3 regions of the Nonomuraea sp. NPDC047897 genome follow, and region 1 is predicted to be linked to each of the others. Evidence: riboswitches for the same ligand, from Rfam matches in the RefSeq annotation. Region 1 holds a riboswitch; each other region holds the start of a gene.

Region 1 (7,455 bases):
CCGCCGGGTCCCCCTGCGGGCGGGTGGCGGGACCCCGGCGGCCTCTCCTCCGCGCGGCGGGGTCAGGCAGCGGGGTCAGGCAGCGGGGTCAGGCGGTGACGGCCTCGGCGTGCGACAGGCGCTGGAAGACCTCACGCGAGGCGCTCGACCGGTTGAAGGTGATGAAGTGGATGCCCGGCGCCCCCTCGTCGAGCAGCCGCTGGCACAGCTCGGCCCCGTGGTCGATGCCCAGGGCGCGCACCGCCGCGGGGTCGTCGGCCACGGCCTCGAAGCGGGCCGCCAGGCCGGGCGGGAACGGCGCCCCCGACAGCTGCTCCGACCGGGCGATCGTGCTCATCTGCGTGACCGGCATGACACACGGGATGATCGGCGTGTCGCAGCCCATGGCCGCCACCCGGTCGCGCAGCCGGAGGTAGTCGTCCGCCTGGAAGAACATCTGCGTGATCGCGTAGTCGGCCCCTGCCCGGCACTTGCGCACGAAGTATTCGGTGTCGGACTCGACGGACGGCGAGCGCGGATGCTTGTAGGGGAACGCGGCCACGCCCACGCAGAAGTCGCCCGCCTGCCGGATCAGCCGCACCAGCTCCTCGGCGTAGCTGACCCCCTCGGGGTGCCTGACCCAGTCGCCGGTCGGGTCGCCCGGCGGGTCACCGCGCACGGCCAGGATGTTGCGCACCCCCGCGTCGGCGAAGCGGCCCACCAGGTGACGCAGCTCGCGCACGGAGTGGTTGACGGCCGTGAAGTGCGCCACCGGCGTCAGCGTGGTGTCGTGGGCCAGCCGTTCGACGATGTCGACCGTGCGGTCACGGGTGGAGCCGCCGGCGCCGTAGGTCACCGAGACGAACGTCGGACGCAGGGCCTCCAGCTCCCTGATCGCCCGCCACAGCTGACGCTCCCCCTCGTCGGTCTTCGGGGGGAAGAACTCGAACGAGAACGAGCGGCCACCGGCGGCGAGAAGCTCACGGACGGTGGGGACGCGATCGGGGAGGACGGAGGGTCGACCAAGGGCCATGAGATCAGGGTACCCCGACGCGCCCCGCACCAGCGGGCCGAGGGGAACCTGGAGATCCTGCCCCCGGCGTGCGACCACTAGTCTCATGCACATGAGCACTGAGGCCGCGGGCTTGGACACCCTGCGCGAACAGGTTGATCGTTCCCTGCGGGCGTTCGTCGGCCGGCAGCTACCCGCCACGGGGTCCGAGGAGCTGGAGCCGCTGCGCGTCGCCGCCACCGAGCTGCTGGCGGGCGGCAAGCGGCTGCGGCCGGCGTTCTGCTACTGGGGCTGGCGCGGCGCCGGCGGCGCCGACCTGCCGGAGATCTTCACGGCGGCGGCGTCGCTGGAGCTGTTGCAGGCCAGCGCCCTGGTGCACGACGACGTGATGGACAGGAGCGACCTGCGCCGGGGCATGCCCGCCGCGCACCGGCGCTTCGAGACGATCCACACCGAGTCCGGGTGGCAGGGGTCGCCGGAGCAGTTCGGCGTGGGCGCGGCGATCCTGCTGGGCAACCTGCTGCTGATCTGGTCGGGCGAGATGTGGCGCACCAGCGGCCTGCCGCCCGCCTCGCTGGCCGCCGCCCAGCCGGTGCACGACCACATGCGCACCGAGCTGATGTGCGGCCAGTACCTCGACCTGCTGGAGCAGGCCCACGGGGAGAACACGTTCGAGTCGGCGCTGCGCGTCGCCCTGTACAAGAGCGGCAAGTACTCCGTCGAGCAGCCGCTGCGGCTCGGCCTGGTGCTCGCCGCCGGCGAGCGGCTGCCGTGGATGGACGAGCTGTGCACGACGTTCGGCACCCGGGTGGGCATCGCCTTCCAGCTTCGCGACGACATCCTGGGCGTGTTCGGCGATCCGGCGCGCACCGGCAAGCCGGCGGGTGACGACCTGCGCGAGGGCAAGCGGACGATGCTCGTGGCCCGCACCCTGGCCGCCGCCGCACCGGAGCAGGCCGCGACCGTGCGCCGCCTGCTGGGCGACCCCGGCCTCGACGACGGGGGCGTGGCCACGCTGCGCGGGATCATCGAGGACACGGGCGCGCTGGGCGCGTGCGAGGACCTGATCACGAGCTACCTCGGCGAGGCGCTGGCCTGCCTCGACAAGGCCCCGATCACGCCGGAGGCCCGCGCCGCGCTGGCCGAGCTGGCCGTGGCGGCCACCTCGCGCAAGACCTGACGCCGCATCGAGCGAGCCAGGCGTCCAGCGAGCCAGGCCGTTCAGCGGGGCAGGCCGTTCAGCAGGGCAGGCCGTTCAGCGAGCCAGGCGTTTGGCGAACTCGGCCGCCGCCGCGCCCGGGTCGTCGGCGTCGGTGATGGCCCGGACCACCACGACCCGGCTGACCCCGTAGGACATGACCTCGTCCAGGTTGGCCAGGTCGATGCCGCCGATGCCGAACCACGGCCGGTCGGTGCCGAGCGAGGCCGCGTGCCGCAGCAGCGCGGGCCCGGGCGCGGACCGGCCGGGTTTGGTGGGCGTGGGCCAGACGGGGCCGCAGCAGAAGTAGTCGACGCCCTCCTCCACCGCGGCGGCGGACGCCTCGGCGGTGGAGTGGGTGGACCTGCCGATGAGGACGTCGTCGCCGAGTATCTCTCGCGCGACCCTCACGGGCAGGTCGTCCTGCCCCAGGTGGAGCACGTCGGGCCGGGCGGCGAAGGCCACGTCGGCACGGTCGTTGACGGCCAGCAGCCGGCCGTGCCGGTCGCACGCGTCGCGGAACACCTCCAGCAGCGCGAGCTCCTCGCGCGCCTCCAGCCCCTTCTCCCGGAGCTGGACGATGTCCACGCCGGCCGCGAGCACGGCGTCGAGGAACTCGGCCAGGTCACCGCGTGCGCGGCGGCCGTCGGTGCAGAGGTAGAGCCGGGCGTCAGAAAGCAAGGGCCTGGGCACGCCGCTTGACCTCGGTGTGACGACCGGCCTTGATCGCCTGGACGGGCGAGCCCGGCAGCGAGTCGTCGGGGGTGAAGAGCCAGCGCAGCGCCTCGACGTCGTCGTAGCCGGCGTCCTGCAGCACGGTCAGGGTGCCCGGCAGGCCCTTCATCACGTCCCTTCCGTCGATGAACACCGCAGGCACCTGCGGCCCACCGCTGCCGCGGCGGACGCCGAGCAGCTTGTGGTCCTTGAGGAGTTGCTTGGCCCGGCCCAGGGACAACCCCAGGCGGTCGGCCACTTCGGGAAGAGTGAGCCACTCGTCGACGAGCTGGTCGGTCTCCCGGTCGATCTGCGCAACAGAAAGCGTCACGGAACCACAACTACCACATGCCGTGCTGGCTCAAACAACACAATCTCGTAGCGAAATATCGGGATCTACCAGGCGGTTCGCGTCGAGTCGCCGCCCGGCCTCGATGAGCCGGCGGCCCTGGACCAGGTCCCGCGGCCGGTCGACGGCCAGCACGGCGGCGAGCCGGTCGTCGCCGGTGAGCCAGACGGCCGCCCACTTGCCCTCGGGCTCGCCCCGGTACAGCAGCCGCTCCCCCGCCTCGCGGTGGCCGGCGTACTGGAGCATGTGGCCGAACTGCTCGGACCAGAAGTACGGCACCGGGTCGTAGACGGCGTCCTCGCCGAGCAGGGAGGCGGCGGCCACCTCCGGGGCGCCCAGGGCGGTGTCCCAGTGCTCGACCCGCAGCCGCGTCCCGTAGCGGCGCGACCACCAGGCGGCGCAGTCGCCGACCGCCACCACGCCCGGCAGGGAGGTGCGCAGGTGCTCGTCGGTGACGACGCCGTTGTGCAGGTCGATGTCGGCGCCGGCCAGCCACTCGACGGCCGGGCGGACGCCGATGCCGGTGACCACCACGTGCGCCGGCACGAACTCCCCGCCGACCAGCTCGACGCCGCCCTCCTCGACGGACCCCACCATCGTCTCCAGCCGCAGGTCGACGCCGTCGTACCAGCTCAGGGTGCGGGCGCCGAGCTCGGCGCCGACGGCGTGCGCGAGCGGCGCGGGCCCGACCTCCACCACGGTCACCTCGCAGCCGGACCGGCGGGCCGCGGTGGCCACCTCGGCGCCGATCCAGCCGGCCCCGACGACGACCACCCGGGCGCCGGGGACGAGCCTGGCGCGCAGCTCCAGCGCGTCGTCGAGGGTGCGCAGCACGTGCTGCGGCCCGTCGCCGGGCACCGTGACGGGCTCGGCCCCGGTGGCGATGACGAGACCGTCGTAGGCCAGCTCGCCTTCGGTGGTCTCCACGACGCCGGCCCGCAGCGACGTGGCGCCGACGCCCGGCCGGAAGTCCACCCGCAGCGCGACCGGGTCGAAGTCGACGTAGCTGGAGTCACTGGCGCCCAGCAGGACCGCCTTGGACAGCGGCGGGCGGTCGTAGGGGCGGTGGCGTTCGGCCCCCACGAGCGTGATCGCGCCGTCGAACCCCCTCGCCCGCAACGCCTCGATGCTCCGCACGCCCGCCAGGCCCGCTCCGACCACCACGACATGGTTCACGGACATGACCATAACGGGCCGGTGCCGGGCACGTCATGGCGAGGGCATAGGCTGGAGCCGTACGACGCGCGGGAGTCCGGCCGCACCGGGCTGAGAGGAAGGCTGCGCGGGCCTTCGACCGCAAACCACCTGATCCGGATCATGCCGGCGAAGGGAGCGCGCATGGACCTGGTCGTGGGCGGCGGGATCGTCGGGCTGACGATCGCCTGGCGGCTGTCCCGGGCGGGACGCGCGGTGACCGTGGTGGATCCGGCGCCCGGCACGGGCGCGTCGCACGCGGCGGCGGGCATGCTGGCGCCGGTCAGCGAGGTCACCTACACCGAGGAGCCGCTGCTGCGGCTGGGCGTCGCCTCGCTGCGCAGGTGGCCGTCGTTCGCCGCCGAGCTGGCCGCCGACGCCGGACTCGACGCCTCCACCGCCCGAGGCGGTGTGGACCTGCGGGCCGACGGCACCCTCGACGTGGCCTTCGGGGCCGACGACCTGGCGGCGCTGGGCGAGCTGGCCGACTTCATGGAGAAACTGGGGCTCCCGGTCGAGCGGCTGACGGGCCGCGAGTGCCGGCGGCTGGAGCCGATGCTCGCGCCGTCCGTGCGGGGCGGGCTGCTCGCCCCCGGTGACGCGTGGGTGGATCCGCGCCGGGTCACGGCGGCGCTGCTCGCCGCCCTGGACCGGCGCGGCGTCCCGCTGGTGCGCGCCCGGGTGAGCGGGCTGCTGCGCGAGGGCGGCGCGGTCCGCGGGGTGTCGCTGGACCGGGCGCCCGGCGAGCTGCGGGGCGACGGCGTCGTGCTGGCGGCCGGGGCGTGGAGCGCCGAGCTGGCCGACGTCGAGGTCCGGCCGGTCAAGGGGCAGATCATGCGGCTGCGCTCCCCCGAGCCGCTGCTGCGCCGGTGCGTGCGCGGCACGGTGCACGGCGCGCACGTCTACCTGGTGCCCCGCGGCGACGGCGAGCTGGTGGTGGGGGCCACGCAGGAGGAGCTCGGGTTCGACACGCGAGTGACGGCCGGCGGCCTGTACGAGCTGCTGCGCGACGCCCGCGAGCTGGTGCCCGGGGTGACCGAGCTGGAGGTCGCCGACGTGGTGGCCGGGCTGCGCCCAGGCACGCCGGACAACGTGCCCTACATCGGCCCGAGCGGCACCCCCGGGCTGACGCTCGCCACCGGGCACCACCGGGGCGGCGTGCTGCTGGCCCCGCTCACGGCGGCCGTCCTGCTGGGCGAGGAGCCCGAGCTGGCCGCCCTGTGCTCCCCGTCCCGCCCGCGTACCGGACCCGGCACCGGACCCGGCGCGACAACCGGCACGACATCCGGCGCGACATCCGGCACGGCATCCGGCGCTGGGCCGCGCCCCGGGCCCGGGTCCCCACCCTCGAGGAGTTGGCGATGAAAGTGACGATCAACGGCGACGCCCGCGAGGTGCCCGACGGCACCACCGTGGCGCAGGCCGTACGGATCCTGACCGGCCTCACCGCCGGTGTGGCGGTGGCCGTGAACGACGAGGTGGTGACGCGCGGCACGTGGGAGACCACGCCGCTGCGCGACAGCGACCGCGTCGAGGTGCTGACGGCGGTGCAAGGTGGATGACCTGATCATCGCGGGCGAGAAGTTCTCCTCGCGGCTCATCATGGGCACGGGCGGCGCCCCTTCGCTGGAGGTGCTGGACCAGGCGCTGGACGCCTCCGGCACCGAGCTGACCACGGTCGCGATGCGGCGGCTCGACCCGTCGGCGCGCGGATCGGTGCTGGACGTGCTGCGGCGGCGCGACATCAAGGTGCTGCCCAACACGGCGGGCTGCTTCACCGCCGGCGACGCCGTGCTGACCGCCCGGCTGGCCCGTGAGGCGCTCGGCACCGACTGGGTCAAGCTGGAGGTGATCGCCGACGAGCGGACCCTGCTGCCCGACCCGATCGAGACGTTCGACGCGGCGGAGCGGCTGGTGGCCGACGGGTTCGTCGTGCTCCCGTACATCGGCGACGACCCGGCGCTGGCGCGCCGCCTGGAGCAGGCGGGCTGTGCGGCGGTCATGCCGCTCGGCGCGCCGATCGGCTCGGGTCTCGGCATCCGCAACCCGCACAACATCGAGCTGATCGTCGAGGCGGCCTCCGTGCCGGTGATCCTCGACGCGGGCATCGGCACGGCGAGCGACGCCGCCCTCGCCATGGAACTGGGCTGCGACGCGGTGCTGCTGGCCACCGCGGTGACCCGGGCACGGCGGCCCGACCTCATGGCGGCGGCGATGCGCGAAGCCGTGCGGGCGGGCCGGCTCGCGCGCCTGGCCGGGCGCATCCCCCGCCGCCGCTACGCGGAGGCGTCCTCGCCGATGACTCCCTAGCTCCGCCGGGAGGCCGCCTCGGCAGGGCCGCGGCGGCCGTTCCAGGTGGGGGCCGGGTGCGGGGCACGGCTCGGCATCGTTTGGGATGGTCAGGACGTGCCGGGCCGCGATCGCCCGTAAACTCGGCCTCGTGGACACGACGACTGCGGACGCCCTCGTCGGGCGGCTCCTCGATGGGCGCTACCGCATCGAGTCCCGCATCGCGCGGGGTGGCATGGCGACCGTCTACCTCGCGCTCGACGTCCGGCTCGACCGCACGGTGGCCCTGAAGGTCATGCACCGCTCGCTGGCCGAGGACCCGTCGTTCGTGCGCAGGTTCATCGGCGAGGCCAAGTCCGTGGCCAGCCTGTCCCACCCCAACGTGGTGGCCGTCTTCGACCAGGGCACCGACGGCGACGTGGTCTACCTGTCGATGGAGTACGTGCCGGGCAGGACGCTGCGCGACATCCTGCGCGAGCGGGGCAGGCTGCCGGCGCGTGAGGCGCTGGAGCTGGTGATCCCGGTGCTCGCGGCGCTGGGCGCGGCCCACCAGGCCGGGATGGTGCACCGCGACGTCAAGCCGGAGAACGTCCTGCTGACCGCCGACGGCCGGGTCAAGGTGGTGGACTTCGGGCTCGCCCGCGCGATCGAGGCGTCCGGCCAGACCCGCACCGGCATGATGATCGGCACGATCGGCTACATGTCGCCCGAGCAGGTGAC
Region 2 (7,455 bases), on a different contig from region 1:
AGCCGCCGCGCCCGGACTCCTTGGCACAGGCGCCTTCCGGGGTGTAGCCGGCGGCCACGGCGGGGGCGGGGTGGACGAGAATCGTGCCGGCTCCGAGGAGCGCGGCCACGGCGAGGGTCTTCGCGTGCTTGCGCAAGTGCGTTCCATCCTTCTCGGGGGTGGACCAGGCCGGCGGGCCTGACCGGAGGTCATGACAACGTGCGGGCATGGTCGCCAACCGTCGTCATGCTCTCATGGAAGAGATCCACAATTGCCTATTTAAGACGCCGAATTCCCTTATCGGGTTGTGTGGCGCTGATCACTCCGAGCGTGTGGATTCCTCCACAGAGGGCGGTTCCCCGGGCAGACCGAGCGTCCGATGGATCATCGTGTGCATGTGGGCGCGGAAGCGCGCCAGCGCGCGTGGATTCTCCGGCCCCTGGCGCTCGCCCGACTTGTCGTACACGCCGCTCTGCACGAAGCTGTGGATGCACCAGATCATCGAGATGACCGTGAAGTCCAGGTCGGCGTCCCCCACGTTGAGCGGCGCGATGGAGTCGATGACGGACTGCGCGAGCGGCTGGACGTACACCGGTTCCAGCCCCGACACGTCGCTGGCGTCGGAGAGCCAGCGGTGCATCCACAGCGCCGGGAACTCGGGATGCGCGGCGCAGAAGTCGATGTAGCGGTCGAGGAGCCGGTGCAGCGCCACCGCCTTCGCCTCGCCGGGAGCGGCCGTCAGCTCTCCCGCGGCGTCCTCCAACTCGTCGGCGAAGGCGCGGAACGCCCGGTCCATGACCGCCAGGTACAGCTCGCGCTTGCTGCCGACGTGGTAGCTGACCGTGGCGACGTTCAGGCCGACGGCCTCCGCGATCTGGCGCGTGGACGTGCCGTCGTAGCCGAGCGCGGCGAACAGCCTGGTGGCGACCTGGAGGATCATCTCCCGCTGGCCGCTCTCCCCTGATTTCACGCGGCCGACCCTAGGCCCGGGCGTGAGGTCGCTCAATCAGTTGATGGACAGGTTTGCGCCAAGTTCTGGCCAACCGCCCGCGCCGCGCGCCATCCACCGATCGGTGGATTTCCGGTTCAGCCGTCCACCCGCCGGAGTGCGGCCGGTAGGTCGATCCGCCGCGTGGCGCCGCGCCGGATGCTTGATCCATGGCAGTCATCGAAGTCAGCGGCCTGACGAAGAGGTACGCGGGACAGACGGTCCTGGACGGGGTGTCGTTCTCCGTGAAGGAGGGCGAGATCTTCGGCATCCTCGGCCCGAACGGCACCGGCAAGACCACGACCGTGGAGTGCGTGGAGGGCCTGCGGCGGCCCGACGGCGGGTCCGTCCGGGTCCTCGGGCTCGACCCCGCGAAGGACGGCCGCCGGCTGCGCGAGGTGATCGGGGTGCAGCTCCAGCACACGCAGCTCCCCGAGAACATCAAGGTCTGGGAGGCGCTCGACCTGTACGCCTCCTTCTACGCCCGCCCCCGCGACTGGCGTGACCTGCTGGAGCAGTGGGGCCTGGCCGACAAGCGCGACGCCCGCTTCGGCAAGCTGTCGGGCGGCCAGAAGCAGCGGCTGTTCATCGCCCTGGCGCTGGTCGGCGGCCCGAAGGTGGCCTTCCTCGACGAGCTGACGACCGGCCTCGACCCGCAGGCGCGCCGCGCCACCTGGGAGGTCATCAAGCAGGTGCGCGACAGCGGCGTCACCGTCGTCCTGGTCAGCCACTTCATGGACGAGGTGGAGGAGCTGTGCGACCGGGTCGCGGTGTTCGACCGCGGCACCGTCGTCGCCGTCGACACCCCGACCGGCCTGATCGACGGGGTGGACGCCGAGCACCAGATGCGCTTCACGCTCATGGCGGGCGACGCCGACCCGGCCGTCCTGCTGGGCGACCTGCCGGGCGTGTCCGGCGTGTCCCGCAGCGGCGACCAGGTGGTCGTCACCGGCCGGGGCGACTTCGCCACCGCCGTCACCGCCGCTCTGGCCCGCCACCAGCTTCTCGTCGCCGACCTGCGCATCGGCAGGCGGACGCTCGACGACGCCTTCATCGCCCTGACCGGCCGCCCCTTCGGAGACCACGCATGAGCGCCCTCGCCAAACTCACCACCGTCGAACTGAAGCTGCTGGCCCGCGAACCCGGCGCGATGTTCACCATCCTCATCCCGCTGTTCATCCTCGTGGTGTTCGGCAGCTCGATCACCCCCGGCGACACCGTGCTGCTGCCGATGTCGCTGGCCATCGCCGTGGGGCTGGTGGGGCTGTACCAGCTCCCCACCACCCTGGCGACCTACCGGGAGCGGGGCATCCTGCGCCGGCTGTCCACCACCCCGGTGCGGCCGGCGAGCCTGCTGACGGTGCAGCTCGCGTTGCAGCTCGTGCTCGCGCTGACCGCCTGCGGCCTGCTCGTGGCCGTCGCGGGCACCGTCCTGCGCGCCCACGTGCCGTCGGGCGTCCTGGCGCTCACGGTGGCGTTCCTGCTGGGCACGGCCGCGATGTTCGCCATCGGGCTGCTGATCGCGGCCCTGGCGCCGAACGGCCGGGCCGCCAACGGGATCGGCGTGCTGCTGTACTTCCCCATGGCCTACCTCGCCGGGCTCATCCAGCCGCCGCACCAGATGCCCACGGCGTTGCGGAACGTGGGGGAATACACTCCTCTGGGCGCCTTCCGGCGGGTGCTCGCGGAGGTCTGGGCGGGCGGGTTCCCCAGCCCCCTCATGATGGCCGTGCTGGCCGCGTACGCGCTGGTCGTCAGCCTGGCGGCGGCCAAGTTCTTCCGGTGGGAGTAGGGACGTGACGAGGACGGCGGCGGACACGCGGCTCGACCGGTGGGAGCGGCTCCTGGAGCGCCTGCTCGCGGCGGTGCCGTACCTGCTGCTGGTGGTGTCCACGGCGCTGTCCTGGCTGACCGGTGACACCGCGTGGCCGTACCGCCTGACCACGCTCGGCCTGGCGGCCCTCACCGCCGCCTGGATCGGGGTGATGGGCAGGACGCCCGGCGCCCGGCGGCACGTCTACGTCGCCGGGCTGGTGGTCCTGATCGCGGTGCTCAACACGCGGGGGATCTGGTTCGCCTCCTTCTTCGCCTTCACCGGCTACCTGCACTCCTGGTGGTACCTGCCGGGCAGGTGGCGGCTCGCCGGGGTGACCGCGACCGCCGCCGTGTGCATCCCGGGCTACACCGGCCGGCTGCCCGAGCCCACCCTCACGGGCATCCTGACCTACCTGTTCTTCGTCGCCGTGGTCGTCTCGCTCGTCTGCCTGTTCAGCTTCGTCGGCGACGTCACCACCGAGCGGAGCGCCGAGCGCAAGCTCATGGTGGCGCGGCTGGAGGAGACGCTGCGGGAGAACGCGGGCCTGCACACCCAGCTCCTCGTGCAGGCCCGCGAGGCCGGGGTGTTCGACGAGCGCCGGCGCATGGCCCGCGAGATCCACGACACCCTCGCCCAGGGGCTGGCGGGCATCATCGCCCAGCTCCAGGCCGCCACCCACGCCCACGAGGCCGGCGAGGAGCCGGCCGTCTGGCGGCGGCACCTCGACACGGCCACCCGCCTGGCCCGCGACAGCCTGGCCGAGGCGCGCCGGTCGGTGCACGCCATGGAGCCGGGGCCGCTGCAGTCCGCCCCCCTGCCGGACGCGCTGGCGCGGGTCGCCGCCGAGTGGTCGGAGCTGCACGGCGTACGCGCCGACGTCACCGCGACGGGCCCGGTCCGTCCGCTGCACCCGGAGGTGGAGGGGACGCTGCTGCGCACCGCTCAGGAGGCGCTGGCCAACGTGGCCAAGCACGCCCGGGCCGGCCGGGTCGCCGTCACCCTGTCGTACATGGAGGACCTCGTCAGTCTGGACGTGCGCGACGACGGCGCCGGGTTCGACGCGGAGCGGGTCCGCGACGGCGGCGGGTACGGTCTGACCTCGATGCGCCAGCGGGTCAGCCGCCTGGCGGGCACCCTGGAGATCGAGAGCGAGCCCGGCTCCGGCACCGCGATCTCCGCGGCCGTCCCCGCGGTGCCCAGGGAACACGCGGAGGAGAGCTTCCTTGCCTGACACCCCCATCCGGCTGCTGATCGCCGACGACCATCCCATCGTCCGCGACGGCATCCGCGGCATGTTCACCGGCGACCCGCGCTTCGAGGTGGCCGGAGAGGCGGGCGACGGCGCGCAGGCCGTCGACCTCGCCCGCGCCCTCGACCCCGACGTCGTGCTCATGGACCTGCGGATGCCCCGCATGGACGGAGTGACAGCCATCAGGGAGCTGGCGCGGCTCGGTGTCCGGGCCCGGGTGCTGGTCCTCACCACGTACGACACCGACAGCGACGTGCTGCCCGCGATCGAGGCCGGAGCCACCGGCTACCTGCTGAAGGACGCCGCACGCGAGGACCTCACGCGCGGCGTCGAGGCGGCGGCGCGCGGCGAGGCCGTCCTGTCCCCGTCCGTCGCCACCCGCCTCATGGGTCAGGTGCGCGCACCCGCCGACCCGCTGAGCGGCCGGGAGCTGGAGATCCTGCGCCTGGTGGCCCAGGGCACCACCAACCGCGAGGCCGCGGCCCGGCTGTTCATCAGCGAGGCGACGGTCAAGACGCACCTGCTGCACGTCTACGCCAAGCTCGGCGTCAACGACCGGGCCGCCGCGGTCGCCGTGGCCTACCAGCGCGGCCTGCTCACCGGGGGGTGACCGCCCGTCGAGGACGGGCCCGGGCACGTCGGCGGCTCCGCCTTGCGCCCCTGCGGGCGCCGGGTTACGTTGATCCGGTCCAACGCGGGAGCCCGGTGTGACCGGGCTGAGAGGACGGCTACCCATCAGCCGCCGACCGCCAGAACCTGCTCCGGGTAATGCCGGCGAAGGGAGTTGCCGCGTGAGTGGCGCGCGTTTTTCCAAGGTCCACCTCGGCGAGCTGCGGGTGCCCGTGCGGGAGGTGCTGCTGTCCAACGGGGAGCGGATCAGCTTGTACGACACGTCCGGGCCGTACACCGACCCGGCGGCCGCCACCGACGTGACCGAGGGGCTGCCGGCCCGGCGCGAGGAGTGGATCCTCGCCCGGGGGGACGTGGCCGACTACGCGGGCCGGCCGGTGCGGCCGATCGACGACGGCCGCCCGAGCGGGGCCGGCCGGGCCGGACACGCCTGGCGCGGCGCGGCGCGGCGGCCGTTGCGGGCCACGGGGGCGCCCGTGACGCAGCTCGCCTACGCCCGGCGGGGGGAGATCACCCGCGAGATGGAGTTCGTCGCGATCCGGGAGGGCGTGACACCGGAGTTCGTCCGGGACGCGGTGGCCGCCGGCCGGGCGATCATCCCCGCGAACGTCAACCACCCGGAGAGCGAGCCGATGATCATCGGTCGCGACTTCCTCGTGAAGATCAACGCCAACATCGGCAACTCGGCCGTCACCTCCTCGATCGAGGAGGAGGTCGAGAAGATGACCTGGGCCACCCGGTGGGGCGCCGACACGATCATGGACCTGTCCACCGGTCGCGACATCCACACCACCCGCGAATGGATCATCCGCAACTCGCCCGTGCCCGTCGGCACCGTGCCGCTCTACCAGGCGCTGGAGAAGGTCGGCGGGGTGGCCGCCGACCTGTCGTGGGAGGTCTACCGCGACACGCTGATCGAGCAGTGCGAGCAGGGCGTCGACTACATGACCGTGCACGCCGGGGTGCGGCTGGCGTACGTGCCGCTGACCGCCCGCCGCAAGACGGGCATCGTGTCCCGGGGCGGCTCGATCATGGCCGCCTGGTGCCTGGCGCACCACCGCGAGAGCTTCCTGTACGAGCACTTCGCCGACATGTGCGAGATCTTCGCCGCGTACGACGTGGCGTTCTCACTGGGCGACGGCCTGCGGCCCGGCTCCATCGCCGACGCCAACGACGAGGCGCAGTTCGCCGAGCTGCGCACGCTGGGCGAGCTGACCGCGATCGCCCGCGAGCACGGCGTCCAGACGATGGTCGAGGGACCCGGCCACGTGCCCATGCACAAGATCAAGGAGAACGTCGACCTGCAGCGCGAGCTGTGCGACGACGCCCCCTTCTACACGCTCGGCCCGCTGGTGACCGACATCGCCCCCGGATACGACCACATCACCTCCGGCATCGGCGCCGCCATGATCGGCTGGTTCGGCACGGCCATGCTCTGCTACGTCACCCCGAAGGAGCACCTGGGCCTGCCCGACCGGGACGACGTCAAGACCGGCGTCATCACGTACAAGATCGCGGCGCACGCCGCCGACCTGGCCAAGGGCCACCCGCTCGCCCAGCGGTGGGACGACGCGCTGTCCGACGCCCGGTTCGAGTTCCGCTGGGAGGACCAGTTCGACCTGTCGCTCGACCCCGACACCGCCCGCTCCTTCCACGACGAGACGCTGCCCGCGGCCCCGGCGAAGACCGCCCACTTCTGCTCCATGTGCGGGCCCAAGTTCTGCTCCATGAAGATCAGCCACGACGTCCGCCGCTACGCCGACGAGCACGGCCTGTCCGACTCCGAGGCGCTCACGGCCGGCATGGCCGACATGTCGGCACGGTTCCGCGACCAGGGCGGCACGGTCTACCTCCCCCTCACCGACGCCTGAGAGGGACGCCCACCCCAGGCGTTTCGCCAGATCATTTCGCCTCGCTCGCTCGGCATTCGCGAACCGGTCCGGCCGGCACAGCAGCGGCCGGACCGGTTCATTACGCCCGGCGGCGGCGGGCCCGATACGCGCGTACCCCGCAAATACGGTTGCGCAGGTCGTCATGATGGTGACATGACGTGGACAGCACCCGACGTAGAGCGGGGACCTCGGACGGACATGGCCTGCGGCGAACGCGAGATGCTGGATAACTGGTTGAAGCTCCGCCGGGTGTTCCTGCTGCGCAAATGCGCCGGCCTCACCGCCGAGCAACTGAAAACCGCCTCCGTGGAGCCGTCCAACCTGACGCTGCTCGGCCTTCTGCGACACATGACTGAAGTCGAGCGCTGGTGGTTCCGGGAGAAGTTCCTGCACGAAGACTTGCCCGAGCTGCACATCACGGAGGAGTACGAAGACGGCGACTTCGACCTGGTGGCCGACGCCGACGCCGAAGCGGACTACGCCGCCTTCCTCGCGGAGACGGCTGCCTGCGACGCCGCGGTTGCGGATATCGACCTCGACGAGCTGGCCGACGACCCTGGGGCGCCGACCGGCAAGGTCAGCCTCCGCTGGATCTACATCCACCTCCTGGAGGAGTACGCGCAGCACACCGGGCACGCCGACCTGATCCGGGAGCGCATTGATGGGGCCACGGGAGCGTAACGGCCCTCCCGGCATCACCCGTATCCCTGTCCCGTCCTCAGCGACCAAATCCTTTGTCAGCAGGCTCTCAGACGATCCCCCGTGCCTACGCCGTCACCTGACGTAGGCACGGGGGCCGACCCGTCGGCCGCCTCGAAGGGTTGCCCACACGCTGTTCCGCCAAAGCTGATCATTTTCCGGCAGGTCCGGGCGCCTGCGACGGCCGCACACCGGGCGTCAA
Region 3 (7,455 bases), on a different contig from region 1:
CTTCCCGCTAGCGGGGCTCTGTCTTCGACGAGCCCTGATCCCGTCTTCCTCTGTTTGAAGGGCTCATGATCGATTCTCTTGTCACGTTCGTCGTCGGCATGTCCGGGGGTCACGCCGCCCTCGCCATCGTGCTGTTCACGCTGGCCGTACGGGTGCTGCTGCTCCCCCTGAGCGTCCGGCAGGCGCGCAGCGCCAGGATCAAGGAGCGGCTGGCGCCGGAGCTGCGCCGGTTGCAGCAGCGGTTCGGGCGCGATCCGCAGCGGCTCAGCAAGGAGGTCTCCGCGCTCTACGCCAAGGAGGGCAGCTCGCCGTTCGCGGGGATCCTGCCGGGGCTGGCCCAGTTGCCGTTCCTGTGGCTGATGTACCAGGTCGCCACGCATCCGACCGCGCTCGCGGGCCAGCAGTTGCTGGGGGCTCCGCTGGGTCAACAGGTGGCCGGCGTGGTGGCCAATTACGGACTGATCAGTTGGCCATTTTCGGTCTTTGCGGTGATCATCGCGCTGGTCGCACTGGTGGCCTGGCTCTCGTCACGGAAAATCCGGTCCACGCTGACCGAGGAGCAGCCCGAAACGCTACGGAAGATCATGCCGTTGCTGCCGTGGGGCTCGGTGGTCGCCGCGGCCGTGCTCCCGCTGGCCGCCGGGCTCTACCTCCTGGTGTCCACGGCGTGGACCTTCGGCGAGCGCGCCGTACTGACCGCCCGTGCCGGCTAACCGGCCTCTCTGAGCGCCGCGACGTGCCCGTTCATCGAGCCGTTGCCGTTGGGCGCGGGCAGCACGGCCCACACGGTCGTCATCTCGCCGTCGTGGCGAACACCCCAGCTCTCGGCCACGTACTCGACGATGCCGAGCCCCCTGCCCCCCAGCGATGAGAGGGTGGGGCGGCCGGCGCGCGGCTCGGTGGCGGCGCCCCCGTCGCTCACGGCCACCTCGATCCGATCGCCACTGCGCAGCCACGCCACCTTGACCATGCCCGACGGCAACGGATGGGCGTGTCTCAGCGCGTTGCTGAGCAGCTCGCTCACCACCAGTACGGCGTCGTCGATCGCGGCGTCGAACACGCCGAGATCCTGCAGGTCAGTGCTCAGACGCTGGCGGGCAACGGCGACGCTGGACGGCGCGTACGGCAGCAGCACCACGCTTGACACACCCACCTCCCCGTCTACCAGTGCCCCCCGCGGGGGACACTCCCCGGTACGACCGAAATGCCCCGTTACCCAGTCCCAGAAACCGCATCTCGATCACAGCTTGTACACATTGGACTGTAGGTCAGCACATCCGTGACCACCTCGTTACCGCATCGGTGTGTCGTTTCCAGTAGTGGACGCGGTGCCCATGACGAGCCGCATCCGGGTGCCGCCGCCGTCGCGCGGGTGGGCGCTCACGTCACCGCCCTGCGCCCTGGCCAGGCTGCGCACGATGTACAGGCCCAGCCCGACCCCCCCGAACCTCCTGCGGTCGCCGCTGTCGGCCTGGACGAACCGTTCGAAGACCCGATCCCGGTCGGGCGGGGCGATGCCGACGCCCTCGTCATCCACGACGACCACCACCGTGTCCTCCTCCGGCCACGCCTCGACCCTGATCAGGCCGCCCATCGGGCTGTACTTGAACGCGTTCTCCAGCAGCTGGCCGAGCACGATCTCGGTGGCCAGCGCGTCGCCCAGGACCGGCGGCAGGCCCTCCGGGAGAGCCACCTCGACACGGTGCCGGTCGGACAGCGCGGGCAGGCCCAGCGTCGCCGCGTGGATGCGTTCGGCCAGGTCGAACGCCTCGACCCGGACCTTCAGCTCGTCCGCGCCGGCGCGGGAGCCGAGCAGCAGGTGGTCCATGAGCCGCCCCAGCGACCGGGCCCGCTCGGCGATCGTGTGCACCGCGGAGCGGCGCTCGGGGTCGGTCAGCTTGTCCCAGCGCGCGTCCAGCGTGCTGGCGAAGCCGCGCACGATCGTGATCGGGGTGCGCAGCTCGTGGCTGGTGGTGGCGAGAAAGAGATCCTTGGCCTCCTCCAGCTCCTTGGCCTGGGTCACGTCGCGGAAGTCGACCACCACCTCGCCGGTCTCCTCGATCTGGGCGCCCACGACGTCCAGCCAGCGCCCGTTCGGCAGCCGGAAGGTCAGCTTCTCGCCCGGCCCCGGCAGCGCGAACGGCGGCGGCAGGTCCAGCACCGCCTCGGCGGGCAGCGCGGTCAGCTCCGTCGCGGCGGGATTCCACCGGATCACCCGCCCCTCGCGGTCCAGCACGGCGATGCCGTCGGCACTCGCGTCGAACAACGCCCGCTCGTGGGCCCGCTGGCGGACGGCCTCCTGGTAGGCCATCGCGTTGCCGACGGCGATGCCGGCGTGCCCGGCGAGCAGCTCCAGCAGTTCGAGCTCCAGGTGGCCGGGCCGGTCGTCGGCGAACAGCGCGTAGAGCGCGCCGTACGGACGCCCGCCCACGGCCGCGAGCCCCAGCGCGATGGTGTGCAGGCCGGACAGCTCCGCCCAGACCAGGTCGCCGAGGCCGTCCGACTCCAGCAGAACGGTCCTGCCGGTCCGCAGCAGCTTGCCGACGAGACTGGTGCGCAGGTCGGCCGTCGCGCCCTTGAGCGTCTCGGGCAGCCGGTGGGTGCTCACCAGGCGCAGCCGCTCGCCCTCGATGAGCACGAAGCCGCCCCCGTCGGCGCCCGTCAGCTCGGTCAGGCTGGCCGCGATCCGGTCGAGCACGGCCGACAGCTCCAGCTCGGCGTTGATGTCGGCGACCACGTCCGTCAGCCGGCGCACGAGCTGCGCCCGGCGCGCCACCGGCACGCCGGCCTCCTCACCGGCCTCGACGGGGTGGTGCTCGCAGACGTAGCCCACCACCGAGCTGCCGATGACCAGCGCGCTCGTGTCGACCCGGACGTCGATCACGCCGCCGTCGGCGCGCAGCCGCCTGGTCTGCAGCCTCACCTGGCCACCCGTGCGCACGCGTTCGAGCACCGCGTTGTGCTCGGCCGTCAGCTCGTCCGGCACGATCGGCGCCCGCCGGCCCAGCATCTCCTCGGCGCTCCAGCCGAAGAGCCGCTCCGCCGCCGGCGTCCACACCAGGACGCTCTGGTCGCGGTCGAGCGCGATCAGCGCGTTGGGCGAGGCGGCGAGCACCGCACGGGCGATCTCGTCGTCACTGCCGGCCCACTCGTCACCCACATCTCCATAGTGCCCGTGGCGAGGTGCCTGCGTCGTGCGATCCGTCCGATACGCTGCGGTCACGGCGTGCGACGGAAGAGGGTGAGGGGATGGCGAGCAGCGACCTCGACGCTCTGCTGCGGGTCACCTCCCCCAGCTATCGCGGGGAGTCCCCTCCCGACATCGCGTTCGGCACCTACGACGGCGCCGTGGGCAGGATGGTGCTCGCGGTGTCCGGCAAGGGCCTCGCGGCATGCAGCTACGACGACGAGCACGTCGTGTTCGAGCGGGTGTCGCGGCACGTCGGCACGTTCATCGGCCCCGACGCCCGCCGGCTCGACCCGGTGCGCCGCGAGCTCGACGCCTACTTCTCCGGCCGGCTGCGCGCCTTCGCCACGCCGGTCGACCTGGCCCTCACCACGTCGTTCGCGCGCACGGTGCTGCAGAAGACGATGGCGGTGCCCTACGGCACGACGGCGACCCTCGACGAGATCGCCGAACGCATCGGGCGGCCCCGCGCGCTGCGGGCGGTCGGCAACGCGCTCAACTCCAACCCGGTGTGCGTGGTGGTGCCCTGCCACCGCGTCGTGCCCGGCGACGGCACGCTCGGCGACTACGCCGGAGGCGCCGCCGCCAAGCGCCACCTGCTCACCGTCGAGACGCGCGCCCTCGCCTGACCGCGCCGATCGCCAGCGTCACCAGCGTCGCCACCAGCGCCGCGCCGAGCGCGCCGTTCATCCACGGCTGCCGGGTGAAACCGATCGCGTCGCGCGCCGCGGCCCACAGGGCGTCCCACTGCTCGACGGTGGGCGTCGAGGTGGTCAGCCAGTACGCGGCGAAGCCCAGGGCCCAGGGCGCCAGCATGGACCAGCGGGCGGGGGCGTCCTCCTCGGTGTTCCACCTCAGCGCGCCGCCGAGCACGAAGTAGTCGACCGCCAGCACCGCGAACATCGGCACGAACACCGCCCCGATGACGCCGAGGAAGGCCCCGTAGGAGGTCACGTCCACGACCAGCGCGATGGCGATGGTCAGCAGGCCCACCGCGGTGGAGAACACCCTGCGGTCCACCCTCGGCATGAGGTTCTGCAGCGACACGGTGGTGGAGTAGACGTTCGCGAACGACTGGTCGGTCTCCCGCAGCACGAGCACGGCGAAGAACAGCGCCCCGAGCGGCGCCGCCACGAACGGGCCGAACACCGCCGTGGAGTCGGCGTTCACCGCGGCCGCCCCGGCCATGGCCACCGCGTAGACGCCGAGGCCGAGGCAGGCGACCTGCGCCAGCGTGTAGCCGCCGACCACACCCGTGAAGGCGGCCGCGCTCGACCTGGAGTGCCGGGCGAAGTCGGCGGCGAGCGGCACCCAGGAGACCGACAGCGCGATCACGTAGTCGACGGCCGGCGCGAAGGCCGCCCACGAGCCGCCGGTCTGCGGCTGGGCCGTGCCCAGGAAGTCCACGGAGAACCAGACCATCGCGATGACCACGGCGATCGTCACGTAGCGGCGCAGCACCCGTACGGCGCCGAGCGGCCAGATGCTCAGCGCGGTGGTGATCACTCCCGCGACGATCACCCACACCGCGTACGGCACAGCGGAGCCGAAGATGGCGCTCGCCCCCATGGCGATCACCCAGAGCTCGAAGGCGCCCCAGCCGACCATCTGGACGATGTTGAGCACGGTCGGGATGTACGACAACTTCGCCCCGAACAGGCCGCGCAGCAGGACCATCGCCGGCTGCCCGGTCCGCGTGCCGGGCACGGCCGCCAGGCCCACCATGGCCGTGCCGATCAGGCTGCCGACGAGCGTGGCCGTCAGCGCGGCCACCAGGCTCAGCGGCGGGGCGTCGCGGAGCGGGCTGATCAGGAACAGCGCCCCGGAGAAGCCGAGGAGGCTGACGCCGAGGTTGGCCCACAGGGCGCCCTGGTCGAGCACCCCGAGAGTCTTGGGGGGTTCTCCGTCGAGAGTCAGCGGAACTTCGTCGGCGACGTGCGCCATCGCACTCTCCCTACGCCGGCATTACCCGGACAGGTTCATGCGGTCGGCAGCAGCGATAGCTGCCCTCTCAGCCTGGTTGCTCCAAGCTCCCGCGGGGGTTCATGGGGACGAGCTGGGATCGCCCCAGCTCGCGCCTAATGATGCACTAATTGTCCGCTGCGTGGCTACCGCCAACCCGGGGGCACCGCCTCGTGGGTCAGCAGGAAGGTGACCGTTGATGCCCGATGCCGGGGGCGCCGCCGCCCGCAAGGACAGCACCAGTCGTCGCAGGCGAACGCGAGCGGACGTGCCGACGCCACCGACGAGGCGACCTGCGAGGCCCTGCGCAAGCTGGGCCAAGCACTCCGTCAGAGCCACTGAACGCGCACGACGTACACCTCTCGTGTCCTTTCCAGGACGAGGTACGTGATGAGGCCGCGCTCACCGAACGGCATGGTCAGCATGTTGGCATCGGGATTGCTTGGGTTCGATGAGCGCCCCGTCCACGGCGCCGTCTCCAGAAGGGTGAACAACTCGGCAAGGTAGCCGAGCGCTTCATCCGGTAGCGCGTCGATCTGGTCTTGGGCGACGGGGTCAGGAGGAAGGAGGGTGTACGCCTACAGCGCGACTCCGCGTTCGGACAGCAGCTCACGCCAGCTCTTGTCGCCGCGTGGCAGAGCCTCGCCACGAGTGGCAAGAGCTTGGGCATCGGCCACGCGCTCATGCATCTGCCGGCGGCCTGCCGGGTCTTTCGCCGAGTCGCACGCGATGAGCCACCACGTGTGTACGAAATCGTTGAGCTTCGTCAGGTCGAGGCTGGCACGAACCTCCGCGAGCGCGAGCCGCAGCCCTTCGTCAAACCCTTCGCGATCCTGTGGCGTGACCAGCGCGCCACGAATGGCCCGCAGGTTCTTGTCCGGCGCTGCCTGCGGCGTTAGCTCTTGTGGTTGTGCCGTCATCGGGGCTCCCCCTCCGTCCGACCTGCCAGCTCAGCGTACAGGCGACTGCTGTACTTCGTAGCTGTACGAGGACTGAAAGGTCCACCCATACCGCCCATGGGTGGCCTTTGACCTGCACCGGGAGCGCTACAGCACGTCGGAGCGGGAGATGTCACTAGATCAGGCGACGAAGGGCGGCTGTCCGGTCTCGCTGACCATCGGGCGGCGGGCGAACGCCCACGACTGCATGCCGCCCCCGACGTTGACCGCGTCGCGCCCCAACTGGTTGAGCCAGGCCGCCACCTGCAACGACCGGCCGCCGACCCGGCAGACCACGTAGACCTGGCGGTCCTCGGGCACCTCGGCCACCCGGCCCTGGATCTCCGACATCGGGATGTGCACCGCCTCGGGCGCGTGACCGGCCACCCACTCCTGGAGCTCACGGACGTCCAGCAGGAAGGCGTCGGCGGGGACCTTGTCGGCCTCGATCTCGGGAACCGTCATGGGTCCATCATCTCGCGCCCCCGGTCGTAGCCGGCACCGGCGGCTGCGATCTCCCCCTGGTGCTTCTCGATCCAGGCGACCACCGCCTCGATCGTCTCGTGCGGGGCCGCTACTTCAGCAGGCGCGACAGGCGGCGGTCGGCGAGGGGCTTGCCGCCCGTCTGGCAGGTGGGGCAGTACTGCAGCGCGGAGTCGGCGAACGACACCTCCCGGATCGTGTCGCCGCACACGTCGCAGGGCTGCCCGGCCCGGTTGTGCACCCGGAGCCCCGACTTCTTCTCCGCCTTGAGGTCCTTGGCCGCCAGGCCGTGCGCCCGCTCGACCGCCTCGCGCAGAGTCGTGACGATGGCCTCGTACAGGTCGGCGATCTGCGCGTCGGTGAGTGTGGCGGCGATCTTGAACGGTGACATCCGGGCCGCGTGCAGCACCTCGTCGGAGTAGGCGTTGCCGATGCCCGCGATGACCTTCTGGTCGCGCAGCAGGCCCTTGATCTGGGTGCGGTTGCCGCCCAGGATGCGCCTGAGCGCGTCGACGGTGAAGGCGTCGTCGAGCGGGTCGGGGCCGAGGGCGGCGATGCCCGGCACCGTGTCAGGGTTTTTCGTGACATAGACGGCGAGACGCTTCTGCGTGCCCGCTTCGGTCAGCTCGAACCCCGGCGCGAGCCCGTCGTCGTCGGGCGCGAACCGCACCCGTACGGCGAGCGGGCCCTTGCCGGGCCGCACCGGCTTGGCGCCCGACAGGTCGTCGCGCCAGCGCAGCCACCCGGCCCGCGCCAGGTGGATGATCACATGCAGCCCGTCACAGTCGAGGTCGAGGAACTTGCCGTGCCGCGTCACGCCCGTGACGGTCAACCCGCCGAGCGCGCTCGCCGGCGGGTCGAACGTCTTGAGCGCCTGGATCGCGA

The links. Region 1 has a riboswitch for thiamine pyrophosphate ahead of thiO (glycine oxidase ThiO). Riboswitches for the same ligand answer to the same signal wherever they lie in the genome.
Region 2: it holds a riboswitch for thiamine pyrophosphate, as region 1 does, so the genes downstream of both, thiC (phosphomethylpyrimidine synthase ThiC) here and thiO (glycine oxidase ThiO) in region 1, are expected to answer to the same signal.
Region 3: it holds a riboswitch for thiamine pyrophosphate, as region 1 does, so the genes downstream of both, ACGF0J_RS10675 (purine-cytosine permease family protein) here and thiO (glycine oxidase ThiO) in region 1, are expected to answer to the same signal.

The regions. Positions count from the first base shown of each region.
Region 1 is NZ_JBIDCC010000011.1:173,701-181,155, forward strand. Features, by position in the region: gene metF (methylenetetrahydrofolate reductase [NAD(P)H]) at 89-1,012, opposite strand; gene ACGF0J_RS24970 (polyprenyl synthetase family protein) at 1,104-2,171, shown strand; gene thiE (thiamine phosphate synthase) at 2,247-2,882, opposite strand; gene ACGF0J_RS24980 (Rv2175c family DNA-binding protein) at 2,860-3,234, opposite strand; gene ACGF0J_RS24985 (NAD(P)/FAD-dependent oxidoreductase) at 3,265-4,428, opposite strand; TPP riboswitch at 4,487-4,601, shown strand; gene thiO (glycine oxidase ThiO) at 4,591-5,811, shown strand; gene thiS (sulfur carrier protein ThiS) at 5,808-6,008, shown strand; gene ACGF0J_RS25000 (thiazole synthase) at 6,001-6,756, shown strand; gene ACGF0J_RS25005 (PASTA domain-containing protein) at 6,887-7,455, shown strand, end outside.
Region 2 is NZ_JBIDCC010000004.1:319,698-327,152, reverse strand. Features, by position in the region: gene ACGF0J_RS11535 (hypothetical protein) at 1-136, opposite strand, end outside; gene ACGF0J_RS11530 (TetR/AcrR family transcriptional regulator) at 299-949, opposite strand; gene ACGF0J_RS11525 (ABC transporter ATP-binding protein) at 1,138-2,058, shown strand; gene ACGF0J_RS11520 (ABC transporter permease) at 2,055-2,759, shown strand; gene ACGF0J_RS11515 (sensor histidine kinase) at 2,764-4,014, shown strand; gene ACGF0J_RS11510 (response regulator) at 4,007-4,642, shown strand; TPP riboswitch at 4,717-4,832, shown strand; gene thiC (phosphomethylpyrimidine synthase ThiC) at 4,824-6,533, shown strand; gene ACGF0J_RS11500 (DinB family protein) at 6,708-7,235, shown strand.
Region 3 is NZ_JBIDCC010000004.1:156,037-163,491, reverse strand. Features, by position in the region: gene ACGF0J_RS10700 (DUF6412 domain-containing protein) at 1-11, shown strand, start outside; gene ACGF0J_RS10695 (YidC/Oxa1 family membrane protein insertase) at 66-713, shown strand; gene ACGF0J_RS10690 (ATP-binding protein) at 710-1,153, opposite strand; gene ACGF0J_RS10685 (PAS domain S-box protein) at 1,292-3,160, opposite strand; gene ACGF0J_RS10680 (methylated-DNA--[protein]-cysteine S-methyltransferase) at 3,250-3,816, shown strand; gene ACGF0J_RS10675 (purine-cytosine permease family protein) at 3,788-5,131, opposite strand; TPP riboswitch at 5,122-5,234, opposite strand; gene ACGF0J_RS10670 (hypothetical protein) at 5,479-5,643, opposite strand; gene ACGF0J_RS10665 (DUF6247 family protein) at 5,728-6,069, opposite strand; gene ACGF0J_RS10660 (rhodanese-like domain-containing protein) at 6,229-6,552, opposite strand; gene ACGF0J_RS10655 (Fpg/Nei family DNA glycosylase) at 6,662-7,455, opposite strand, start outside.